DNA from 3 places in the Pseudomonas sp. GD03875 genome. Region 2 is predicted to be linked to each of the others. Evidence: riboswitches for the same ligand, from Rfam matches in the RefSeq annotation. Region 2 holds a riboswitch; each other region holds the start of a gene.

Region 1 (3,268 bases), on a different contig from region 2:
TCTTGGTGCCGCCGAAGCACAGCACGTCGACGCCGGCCTTCCAGGTCAGCTCGGCCGGGCTGCAGCCGAGAAAGGCGCAGGCGTTGGAGAAGCGCGCGCCATCCATGTGCAGGTTGAGTCGCAGCGCCTTGCACGCCTCGCTGATGGCGGCGACCTCGTCGGGGCGGTACACGGTGCCCACCTCGGTGGCCTGGGTCAGGGTCACCACGCGCGGCTTCGGGTAGTGGATGTCCTGCCGCTTGAGCGCCACCTCGCGGATCGAGTCCGGGGTCAGCTTGCCGGCCAGGGTGCGCGCGGTGAGCAGCTTGGAGCCGTTGGAGAAGAATTCCGGCGCGCCGCACTCGTCGGTCTCGACGTGGGCGGTCTCGGAGCAGATCACGCTGTGGTAGCTCTGGCACAGGGAGGAGAGGGCCAGGGAGTTGGCCGCGGTGCCGTTGAAGGCGAAGAACACCTCGCAGTCGGTCTCGAACAGCTGGCGGAAGCGGTCCGCGGCACGGGCCGTCCAGCTGTCCTCGCCATAGGCGCGCTCGTGGCCGCGGTTGGCCTCGGCCATGGCGGCCCAGGCCTCGGGGCAGATGCCCGAATAGTTGTCGCTGGCGAATTGCTGGGTATGGTCGGTCATGGTGTGTGCTTCCTGGCAGGGCAGTCGCTCAACTGTACGCCAGCGCCGTGGCGTCCGGCAGCGACAGTCGAGCGATTTGGGGCAATAACAGATACGACTTCAAAAGAGGCCAGCGAAAAACTGTACCGGCATCTATTTCTCGCCGGAACGGCCATGGCCGGTCGAAATTCGTGCAGGTTCTGAAACGGCAGGACTTTCCACTTATGACCAGTACAGTTGCAGCCATAGAAGCAGAACAGTTACAAAGCCGCCTAACTAATAGCCCTGCAATTTAGCCCAGCTGTGTCTATAAAATCGACTATCCAGTCAGGAAAATATGCTTCCAGTAGGACACCCTCTAACCCCGCGCGAAGCGGAAGGAAGCACCACCATGGAACGCATACTCGGTTCCGACCTCATGTTCCAACAACAGAGCCCGGCCAGCGGCGGCAACCTGCCCCTGCGCGTCCTGGGCACCCTGCTGCTCTGGCAGCGCCGCATCAGCAGCCGCCGCGAACTCGCCCGCCTGGACGAGCGCCTGCTGGCCGATGCCGGCATCAGCACCTACGACCGCGCCATCGAGATCGACAAGCCGTTCTGGCGCTGAACCGCGACACCCGCCGTCACCAAGGGAAGCCGAGCGCTTCCCTTTTTTATGCCCGCTTCGTAGGGTGCGCCGCGCGCACCAGCAAGCCTCCGCAGGGCTCGGTGCGCACGGCGCACTCCACGCAACAAATTGGCACACAGCCCTTGAGTGCCACGGATCGCCCCGCCCGCTCGGTTTCTCGGGGACTGACAACTCTCGCCACGCCCACCGCGACTTGACCCGCCGCCGGCACGCTGGTCTCATGCGCGCCGATCCAGGTGTCTCGCGCCGCCGCGCGCGAAGTTAAACGGGAAGCCGGTAATGCTCCGCCCCTCGGCGAGCCAGTCCGGCGCTGCCCCCGCAACGGTATGCGAGCCGGGTGTTCACTCTGCCACTGTGCTTCGGCATGGGAAGGCGAACGCCCCAAGTCTCGCAAGCCCGGAGACCGGCCTGGACCCTTGTTGGCAAACCCGCGGTGGGCGGGCGTAACCGATGGTCCGCCCGCACGGGAGGCCCTTGTCTGCGCGCGCCTGCGAAACCCGTTTCGAGGCGATCACCTTGGCTCTTTCCCGTTCATCCCTGTTCCGCCGTGCGCCGCTGGCGACCGGCATCCTCCTGTGCGGCCTCGCCGCGCCCCTGGCGGCGCAGCCCCTGGGCCTGGACACCCTGACCATCAGCGCGCCCTCGGTGGAATCCACCGCCGTGGCGGAAATGGCCCGCTACGGCAGCCACCTGAACATTATCGAGCGCGAGCAGATCGAACGCGCCGGCCCCAGCGCCGACCTGTCCCGCGTCCTGCAGATGTACATCCCCGGCCTGTACGTGGCGCCAAAGAACGGCCCGTTCGACACCGGCACCTTCTCCCTGCTCGGCGGCCGCAACGACGACACCCTGATCCTGCTGGACGGCGTGCGCCTGAACAACCGCCTGTACGGCGGCATCTATCTGGACACCCTGCCGACCACCGCGGTGGAGCGCATCGAGGTGCTCAAGGGCGGCCAGGGCATCCTGTTCGGCACCCAGGCGGTGTCCGGCGTCATCAACATCGTCACCCGGCGTCCGCAGAGCCGCGACGCCAGCGGCGAGGTCAACCTCGGCCTGGACAGCTTCAAGGGCCGCAACGGCGACGCGCGGGTGGAGAGGGTGCTCGCCAACGGCTTCGGCGACCTGGGCCTGCTCGGCTACGCCAGCCGCCACCGCTCGCAGGGCTACCAGCCCTACCGCGACCGCGACATGACCGCCACCGTCAGCGACGAGCGCCGCTCCTACGACGTGACCACCCTGGGCGGCAAGGCGATCCAGGCCTTCGGCGAGGACGCGCGGCTGGAGCTGTTCTACCAGTACAGCGAGGCCGACCTGGACTTCGCCCGCCCCACCTCCAACCGCAGCACCACCAACGACCGCGTCCACCAGATCGCCACGGCCACCTTCCAGCAGCGCCTGAGCGACGACTTCAGCTGGTTCGCCAAGACCCACATCAACGACTGGGACACCCGCTACACGCGGATCTACAACCTGCAGGGCGGCGGCACCCGTACGCTCAACCGCAACGACTACTGGGGCTTCACCGACTGGGGCGCGCAGATCGAGGGCAAGGCCATCCTGGCCGGCGGCCACGAACTGGTATTCGGCAACGACAACCAGTGGTTCGAGGGCCAGGACGACGTGCTGATCATCGACAACAACGAGGCCGAGGCCCACGCCTTCTACGCCCAGCTGCGCCCGCGGATCGACGCGCTACCGGACTGGCACCCCAGCCTGGGCGTGCGCCGCGAGAAGATGTCCGGCGGCGAAGGCGCCACCGTGTGGATGCTCACCTCGCTGTACGACCTGAACGAGCAGTGGAAGCTGCGCGGCCAGTTCGGCACCGCCTTCAAGCTGCCCAATGCCGAGCAGCTCTACGTCAACGAGCCCGGCTCGGAGATGGGCAACCCCGACCTCAAGCCGGAACGCAGCCGCAACGCCGAACTGGGCCTGGACTTCGACGGCGGCCCGCTGACCGCCAGCGCCACCCTGTTCCGCCGCGACATCACCGACCTGATCAGCCTGCACGGCGAGCAATGGGTCAACGGCGACGGCGA
Region 2 (3,268 bases):
CCTTCGCTGATCTGTGGCTCGTGGCAGGCCAGTTGCTCGGCCGTGTGGAAGTCCAGCGGCAGGCCGAGGTCATGTGCCAATTGCACCAGTCCGGCCTCACCGCGCTTGTGCTCGCTGGTGGCCAGACCATCCAGCGCGCCCAGCGGCAGCGCGAGCTGCCGCAGGGTCCGTTCCAGCAGTTCGCGCAACTCGGCCGCCGTGCAGCCGCGACGGCAGCCGAGGCCGGCGATGGTCACCGGCTCAGGCGTCCCGACGGGCGCCACGGCCGAAGAACCAGGCCGCGGCCAGGCCGAGGGCGGCCCAGAACACCGCGTTGGTCAGCAGCGAGGCCAGGATGAACTCGCGCTCCAGGGCGGCCGGCGCCAGGCTCTCGTGCACCTCCGGGTGCGGCGCGCCGATCAGGTGCGGCACGGCCAGCAGCACCAGGCCGACGACGCGCAACGCCCAGTTGCGGCCGAAGGCGATCAGGCCCAGGCCGGCTGCGGTGGCGACGGCGGTGCCGATCCACCAGTACTGGCGCAGCAGCAGGTCGGCGGCGGCGGTGCCCGGCAGCTCCGGCGGCAGGCCGGCGGACGGCGCCAGGCTGAACACGGCGAAGCCGCCCAGGCCCCACAGCAAGCCCTGCCAGGTGCGGTTCGGCGCACGCAGGGTGAACAGGCCGGCCAGCATCAGGGCGAAGCCGACGGCCACCACCAGGTTGCTGAGGCCGGTGGATAGGGTGCGCTGCCAGCCATCCTCGGGCGCCCAGGCTTCCTCGCCATGACTGTGGCCGGCGGCCTCGTCGTGTGCGTGGGCGACGGCCTGCTCGCCGTGGCTGTGCTCGGCCACCGGCTCGGCGGTCTCGAAGGTTTCCGCCTGGAGAATCAGAGGGGTGACCCACAGGCTCTGCAGCAGGGTCAGGACGATGGCGGCCAGCAGGCCGGAGAAGCCCGCGGTCTGGGCGATGCGCTTGATCATGGCGGGCGGTCTCAGTGGCAGGGGAAGGCGGCGCTGTGGCGGGTATCATGGGCGGCGTTGTGCATCGCCTCGATGTGCGAGAAGCCGGCGAAGAAGATCAGCAGCGCGCCGAGCAGGCAGCTGCCGACGGCGATGGTCAGGCGCTTGGACAACGGGAGCGAAACGGAATCGGAGGACGACAGCGTGCGGCTGGACATGATGAGCACCTTCCAGGGGTTGACGGACCGGTAGAAGGAACGCAGCACGAGTACGGCCACGGGGGCCACGAGCCGGCGTACGCCCGCCCACCGCGGGTTGCCAAACTAAGGGATTCAGGCCGGTCTCCGGGCTTGCGACGCCTTTGCAGGAACCGGGTCGGCCTTCCCATGCGCTCGGCACAGTGGCGTGGTTGACCCGTCGATCGCTTACCGTTGCGGGGGCAGCGCCGGACTCGCCTCCCCTGGTCTGGAGAGTGCCCACCGGCTTCCCGTTTCACCTCGCGCACGGCGGCGAGAGGCACCTGAAACAGCCTTTCTAGAACATCACGAAGCTCCACCCAGCGTCAACCGCGCGGTTGACCGCATCCCAGGCACTGCGTAGCCTTGCGCCATTTCCGAGGTTCTTCTTCGCCATCCGAAGAAGCTAAGAGGGAACAGGGTCTTTCAAGCCCTGGCTGCCCCCGCAACTGTGAACGGACGAGACTCCCCGACAGACCACTGCCAACCGGCGGGAAGGTGGGGAAGCGCGGCAACGCTGCCGCACGCCGTAAGCCAGGAGACCTGCCTCGCAAACGTTTCGACAACCGGGCGGGGTGATCCGGTGGTGTTCGGCCCTCGCTCGTCCGCGCGTGCCCCGCCCTGCCCGTCCGTCCATTCCACGACGTCCCCGGGGCTCTCCATGCAATCGCTCGCCAAACTTCCCGTCACCATCGTCACCGGCTTCCTCGGCGCCGGCAAAACCACCCTGCTGCGCCACCTGCTGGCCAACGCCGGCGGCCGCCGCATCGCGGTGATCGTCAACGAATTCGGTGAGTTGGGCATCGACGGCGCCATCCTCAAGCAGTGCGCCATCGGTTGCAGAGAGGAAGAAGCCAACGGCCGCGTCTACGAACTGGCCAACGGCTGCCTGTGCTGCACCGTGCAGGAAGAGTTCTTCCCGGTGATGCGCGAGCTGGTGGCACGCCGCGGCGAGCTGGACCACATCCTGATCGAGACCAGCGGCCTGGCCCTGCCCAAGCCGCTGGTGCAGGCCTTCAACTGGCCGGAAATCCGCACCGCCTGCACCGTCGACGCGGTGATCACCGTGGTCGACAGCCCGGCCGTGGCCGCCGGCACCTTCGCCGCCTTCCCCGAGCAGGTGGACGCCCAGCGCAAGCAGGACCCGAACCTGGACCACGAATCACCACTGCACGAGCTGTTCGCCGATCAGCTCGCCAGCGCCGACCTGGTGGTGTTGAACAAGACCGACCTGCTCGACGCCGACGCCCTGGCCGCCGTGCGCGCCGAGGTGGCCGAGGAGCTGCCGCCATCGGTCAAGGTGATCGAGGCCCAGGGCGGCGACCTGCCGCTGAGCGTGCTGGTCGGCCTCAACTGCGAGACCGAGCTGCACATCGACGCCCGCCGTACCCACCACGACGAGGAAGACGAGGACCACGACCACGACGAGTTCGACTCCTTCGATGTGGTCCTGCCGGAAGCCGAGGAAGCGCGCCTGCTCGCCGCCCTCAAGGACGCCGTGGCCAAGCACGGCATCCTGCGCGTCAAGGGCTTCGCCGCCATCCCCGGCAAGGCCATGCGCCTGCTGGTACAGGGCGTCGGCCAGCGCTTCGACCGCCATTTCGACCGCGCCTGGGGCGCCGACGAAGCGCGGCAGAGTCGCCTGGTGCTGATCGGCCAGGAGTTGGACCGCGCTGCCATCGAGGCGGAGCTGAAGGCGGCGCTGGCGTGAGGAGAGCGAGCCGACTGCGGCTCCCTCACCCCCGGCCCCTCTCCCGAGGGGAGAGGGGAGAAAAGCTGCACCCGGCCCAACTCCCTCTCCTCCTGGGAGAGGGCTGGGGTGAGGCTCTCCCAGGCAACTCGGAGCCCTGACCCATGCACCTCCTGCGCGCCCAGGCCGGCGTCACTCTGCCGGCCGACAGCATCGCCGACCTCGGCCAGACCCCGGCCGAGCTGGTGATCCTCTGCACCGGCGACTCCCACCTGTCGCTGCTGGCCGAGGTAGCGCGCGAACTGCCCGAAGACTTCCCCAGCCTGCGCCTGGCCAGCCCGGCGCAGTTGCCCAATCACGCTTCCGTGGACTTCTACGTTGAGGAAGTGCTTCACCACGCCAAAGT
Region 3 (3,268 bases), on a different contig from region 2:
GCCCATCGTGGGGCCTTTCGCATTCCTCTGGCGAGGATTTACAGCTTCGGACTCCAGGTCAGGCCCAGCATCAGGCTGCGCGGGGTTTCCTGATAGCCGTAGTAGCGGTAGTCGCCGGCGTACTGGTACAGGGCGTTGCTGTAGCCCTTGTCCAGCACGTTGGCCAGTTTGAGGTCCAGGGCCAGCTCGTCGCTGGCCTTCCAGCTGCCGCGCAGGTCGAGCACGCCGTAGCCGGGAATCTCGCGCTGGTTGGCCACGTCGTCGTAGCGCTGGCTGAACAGCTGCCAGCTGGCGCCCACGGCGAAGGCACCGATGTCGCGGTCCAGGTCCAGGCTCAGGCTGCGCTTGGCGCGGCGCGCCAGGGTGTGGCCGCTGTCGCGGTCGCGTGGGTCGATGATGCTCAGCGCCAGGTTGCCGCGCCAGCCGAACAGGTCCTGTTGCAGGCTCGCCTCGAAGCCGTTGATGCGCGCCTCGTCGACGTTGTAGTTGCGGCCGATGTAGGTCATCGGGTCCCAGACGTAGGTGATCAGGTCGCGGATGTCGGTGCGGTACAGCGAGGCTTCCAGGCGGGTGCCTTCCGCCAGCTGGCTGCGCCACTGCAGCTCGACGCTTTTCGAGCGCTCGGGGTCGAGGTCCGGGTTGGCGCCCCAGCTGTCCGGGCCGTAGAGGTCGTTGAAGGTGGGCACGCGGAAGCCTTCGGCATAGGACAGCACCAGCTCGTTGGCGCTGTTCAGCGGCAGGGTCAGCGCGGCGTTCCAGGTGTTCTCGCTGCCGAACTGCTCGTTCTTGTCGTGGCGTAGGCCGATCTCGGTGGAGAAGTGCTCGCCACGGTAGCCGTGCTGCACGAACAGCGCCTGGTTCCAGCGGCTCTCCTCGCTGTACGCGGTGGCGCTGTGCAGCTTGTCCTTCAGGTAGTCGAGGCCGGCGCGCAGCTGGTGGCCGTTGCCCAGTTCCACGGTGTTCAGCCAGGCGGCGGAGTCGCGGTAGGTGTTGAACACGTCGCTGCCCGGGTAGAGCTTGTCGAGGTCTTCCTGGCGGTCTTCGCTGTGGCCCAGCTCCAGGCGGCTGTTCCAGTTGTCGCCGAGCTTCGCGTCCGCGTAGGCCGCCATGCTGCTCAGGCTGAATTCGCTCCAGGGCTGGGCCGGGAAGGTCTCGTAGGTGGTGGTGTCGAAGCGGCCGTAGGGGTTGTCGTACTCGCTCTTGCCGCGCTGGTCCAAGGCGCTGAGGCCGATCTCCAGGACGTCGCTGACGGCATGCGACAGGTTCAGGCCGAAGCTGCGGTTGCGGTAGGCGTCGTGGTCACGGTCGCTGTCGAAGGACAGGCCGGTGCGGTCGATGCCGTCGGTTTCCACCAGGCTGCCGGTGAGGTTGTAGCGGGTGCGCCCGTCGCCGCCGGACACGCCCAGGCTGCGCTCCCAGGTGCCGTCGCTGCCGCCGGCCAGGCGCAGCTGCGGGTTGACGCCCTGGCTCTCGCCGCGGCGGGTGAAGATCTGCACCACGCCGCCGAGGGCGTCCGCGCCGTACAGGGCCGAGCGCGAGCCGCGCAGCACCTCGACCCGCTCGATCTGCTCGATGCTTAGGTGCTGCAGCGCCGCGCCGCCGGCGGAGACCGAGCCGACGCGCACGCCGTCGATCAGCAGCAGGCTCTGGGCGTTGCTGGTGCCGCGGATGAACAGGCTGGTGTTGGCGCCGCGGCCGCCGTTGCGCACCACCTGCACGCCGGGCACGCGCGACAGCAGTTCGCCGACGCTGGCGGGGCGCAGGCGCTCGATGTCCTCACGGGTGAACACGCTGACCGCCGCGCTGCTCTCGCCGCGCGGCTGGGCCTCGCGGTTGGCGGTGACCACGGTGTCGGACAGTTTCAGCGCCTGGTCCAGGGGCAGGTCGTCGGCGAGTGTCAGGCCGGGGGCGAGCGCCACGGCCAGGGCGAGACGGGAAATCTTCATCATCGGTTCCTCAAAAGGTCAGGCTTTCGAGGAGGGCAGGAGCAGGCGTGGCGGGCGGCCGCACCTGATGGTGCCGCCCTCCGCAACACCAGTGGTCACCATGCAGGCCGGTATCCGGGCTCTCGACTCCCATCCGCCCGCCTTCCCGTGCCTGGGCACAGTGGCTTCGAGCGGACGCCGATCAGCGATCGGGGTCGATTACCGTTGCGGGGGCAGCGCCGGGATGGTTCGCGGGGAACGCACCGGCTTCCCGTTTAATGCCGTGGCGACGAGGCCGAGGGGCTTCGTCCGGCACACCTGGATGGGTGCGCGCGACCTTAAGCGCTTGGCCCCGCCAATACAAGTGCTATCGCGGCAGCAGCGCGTCGCCCCGCAGCGCCTGGGCGAGGTTGCGGCGGATGTCCTCGAAGCAGGCTTCCGCCAGCGGCGAGCGCGGCGCGCCGCTGGCCATGATCAGGCTCAGCGGGGCGAGGGTATGGGCGTCCTCGATGGGCACCAGGCGCAGGTGCTCGTCGTGGGCCTGGAGCGAGGCGTCCAGTGGCACCACCCCGCAGCACAGGCCCGCGCCGACCGCCTGCAAGAGGTGGAAGATCGAGTCGGTCTCCAGCCGCAGCTGCGGCTTGAGGGCGCGCTGGCGGAAGGCGTGGTCGATCGACTGGCGAAAGTGCATGCCGGCCGACAGCAGCCCCAGGGGCAGTTCGGCGACCGCCTGCCAGCCCAGGCCGGCGGGGTCGAAGCGGAAGTGCCGGGTGTCGTGGAGCAGACCCATGGCGGTGGGCTCCAGGCTGTGCACCGTGAAGTGCTCGCGGGTGGCGAGGCGCTCGATGTAGGCCAGGCCGAGGTCCAGCTGGTTGCGGGTGAGCTGTTCGAGGATCTGCTCGCTGCTCAGGGCGAACAGCTGGAAGCGCATCTGCGGATGGCTGGCGAACAGCAGTTCGACCAGGCGGATGGGGTCCAGCCCGGCCAGCGGCACCACGCCGAGGCGCAGGGTGCCGACCAGTTGCCCGCGGCAGGCCGCCGCCTCGGCATAGAGGCCGGCTTCCGCGTCCAGCAGGTTGTGGGCCCAGGCCAGGATGCGCTCGCCCGCCGGGGTGAATCCGAGGAAGCGCTGGTTGCGCCGGATCAGCTCCAGGCCCAGTTCGTCCTCCAGGTCGCGCAGGCGCATGGACAGGGTCGGCTGGGTGACATGGCAGTCGGTCGCGGCCAGGCCGAAGTGGCGGGTCCGTTCGAGGGCGACGAGAAACTTGAGCTGCTTGATGTCCATGCCGCATCCGTTCCGTACGGGCCGGGGCCGCGCATGGCGCGGCGCCGGGTCAGCCTGT

What was found. Region 2 has a riboswitch for cobalamin ahead of cobW (cobalamin biosynthesis protein CobW). Riboswitches for the same ligand answer to the same signal wherever they lie in the genome.
Region 1: it holds a riboswitch for cobalamin, as region 2 does, so the genes downstream of both, N5D30_RS18530 (TonB-dependent receptor) here and cobW (cobalamin biosynthesis protein CobW) in region 2, are expected to answer to the same signal.
Region 3: it holds a riboswitch for cobalamin, as region 2 does, so the genes downstream of both, N5D30_RS25480 (TonB-dependent receptor) here and cobW (cobalamin biosynthesis protein CobW) in region 2, are expected to answer to the same signal.

The regions. Positions count from the first base shown of each region.
Region 1 is NZ_JAOCCV010000023.1:53,532-56,799, reverse strand. It holds gene N5D30_RS18540 (low specificity L-threonine aldolase) at 1-622, opposite strand, end outside; gene N5D30_RS18535 (DUF1127 domain-containing protein) at 993-1,208, shown strand; cobalamin riboswitch at 1,447-1,656, shown strand; gene N5D30_RS18530 (TonB-dependent receptor) at 1,803-3,268, shown strand, end outside.
Region 2 is NZ_JAOCCV010000002.1:139,574-142,841, reverse strand. It holds gene N5D30_RS02115 (cobalamin biosynthesis protein) at 1-236, opposite strand, end outside; gene N5D30_RS02110 (CbtA family protein) at 241-957, opposite strand; gene N5D30_RS02105 (CbtB-domain containing protein) at 969-1,154, opposite strand; cobalamin riboswitch at 1,254-1,475, opposite strand; cobalamin riboswitch at 1,536-1,738, shown strand; gene cobW (cobalamin biosynthesis protein CobW) at 1,834-2,883, shown strand; gene cobN (cobaltochelatase subunit CobN) at 3,027-3,268, shown strand, end outside.
Region 3 is NZ_JAOCCV010000056.1:8,271-11,538, forward strand. It holds gene N5D30_RS25480 (TonB-dependent receptor) at 39-1,946, opposite strand; cobalamin riboswitch at 2,034-2,262, opposite strand; gene N5D30_RS25485 (LysR family transcriptional regulator) at 2,293-3,210, opposite strand.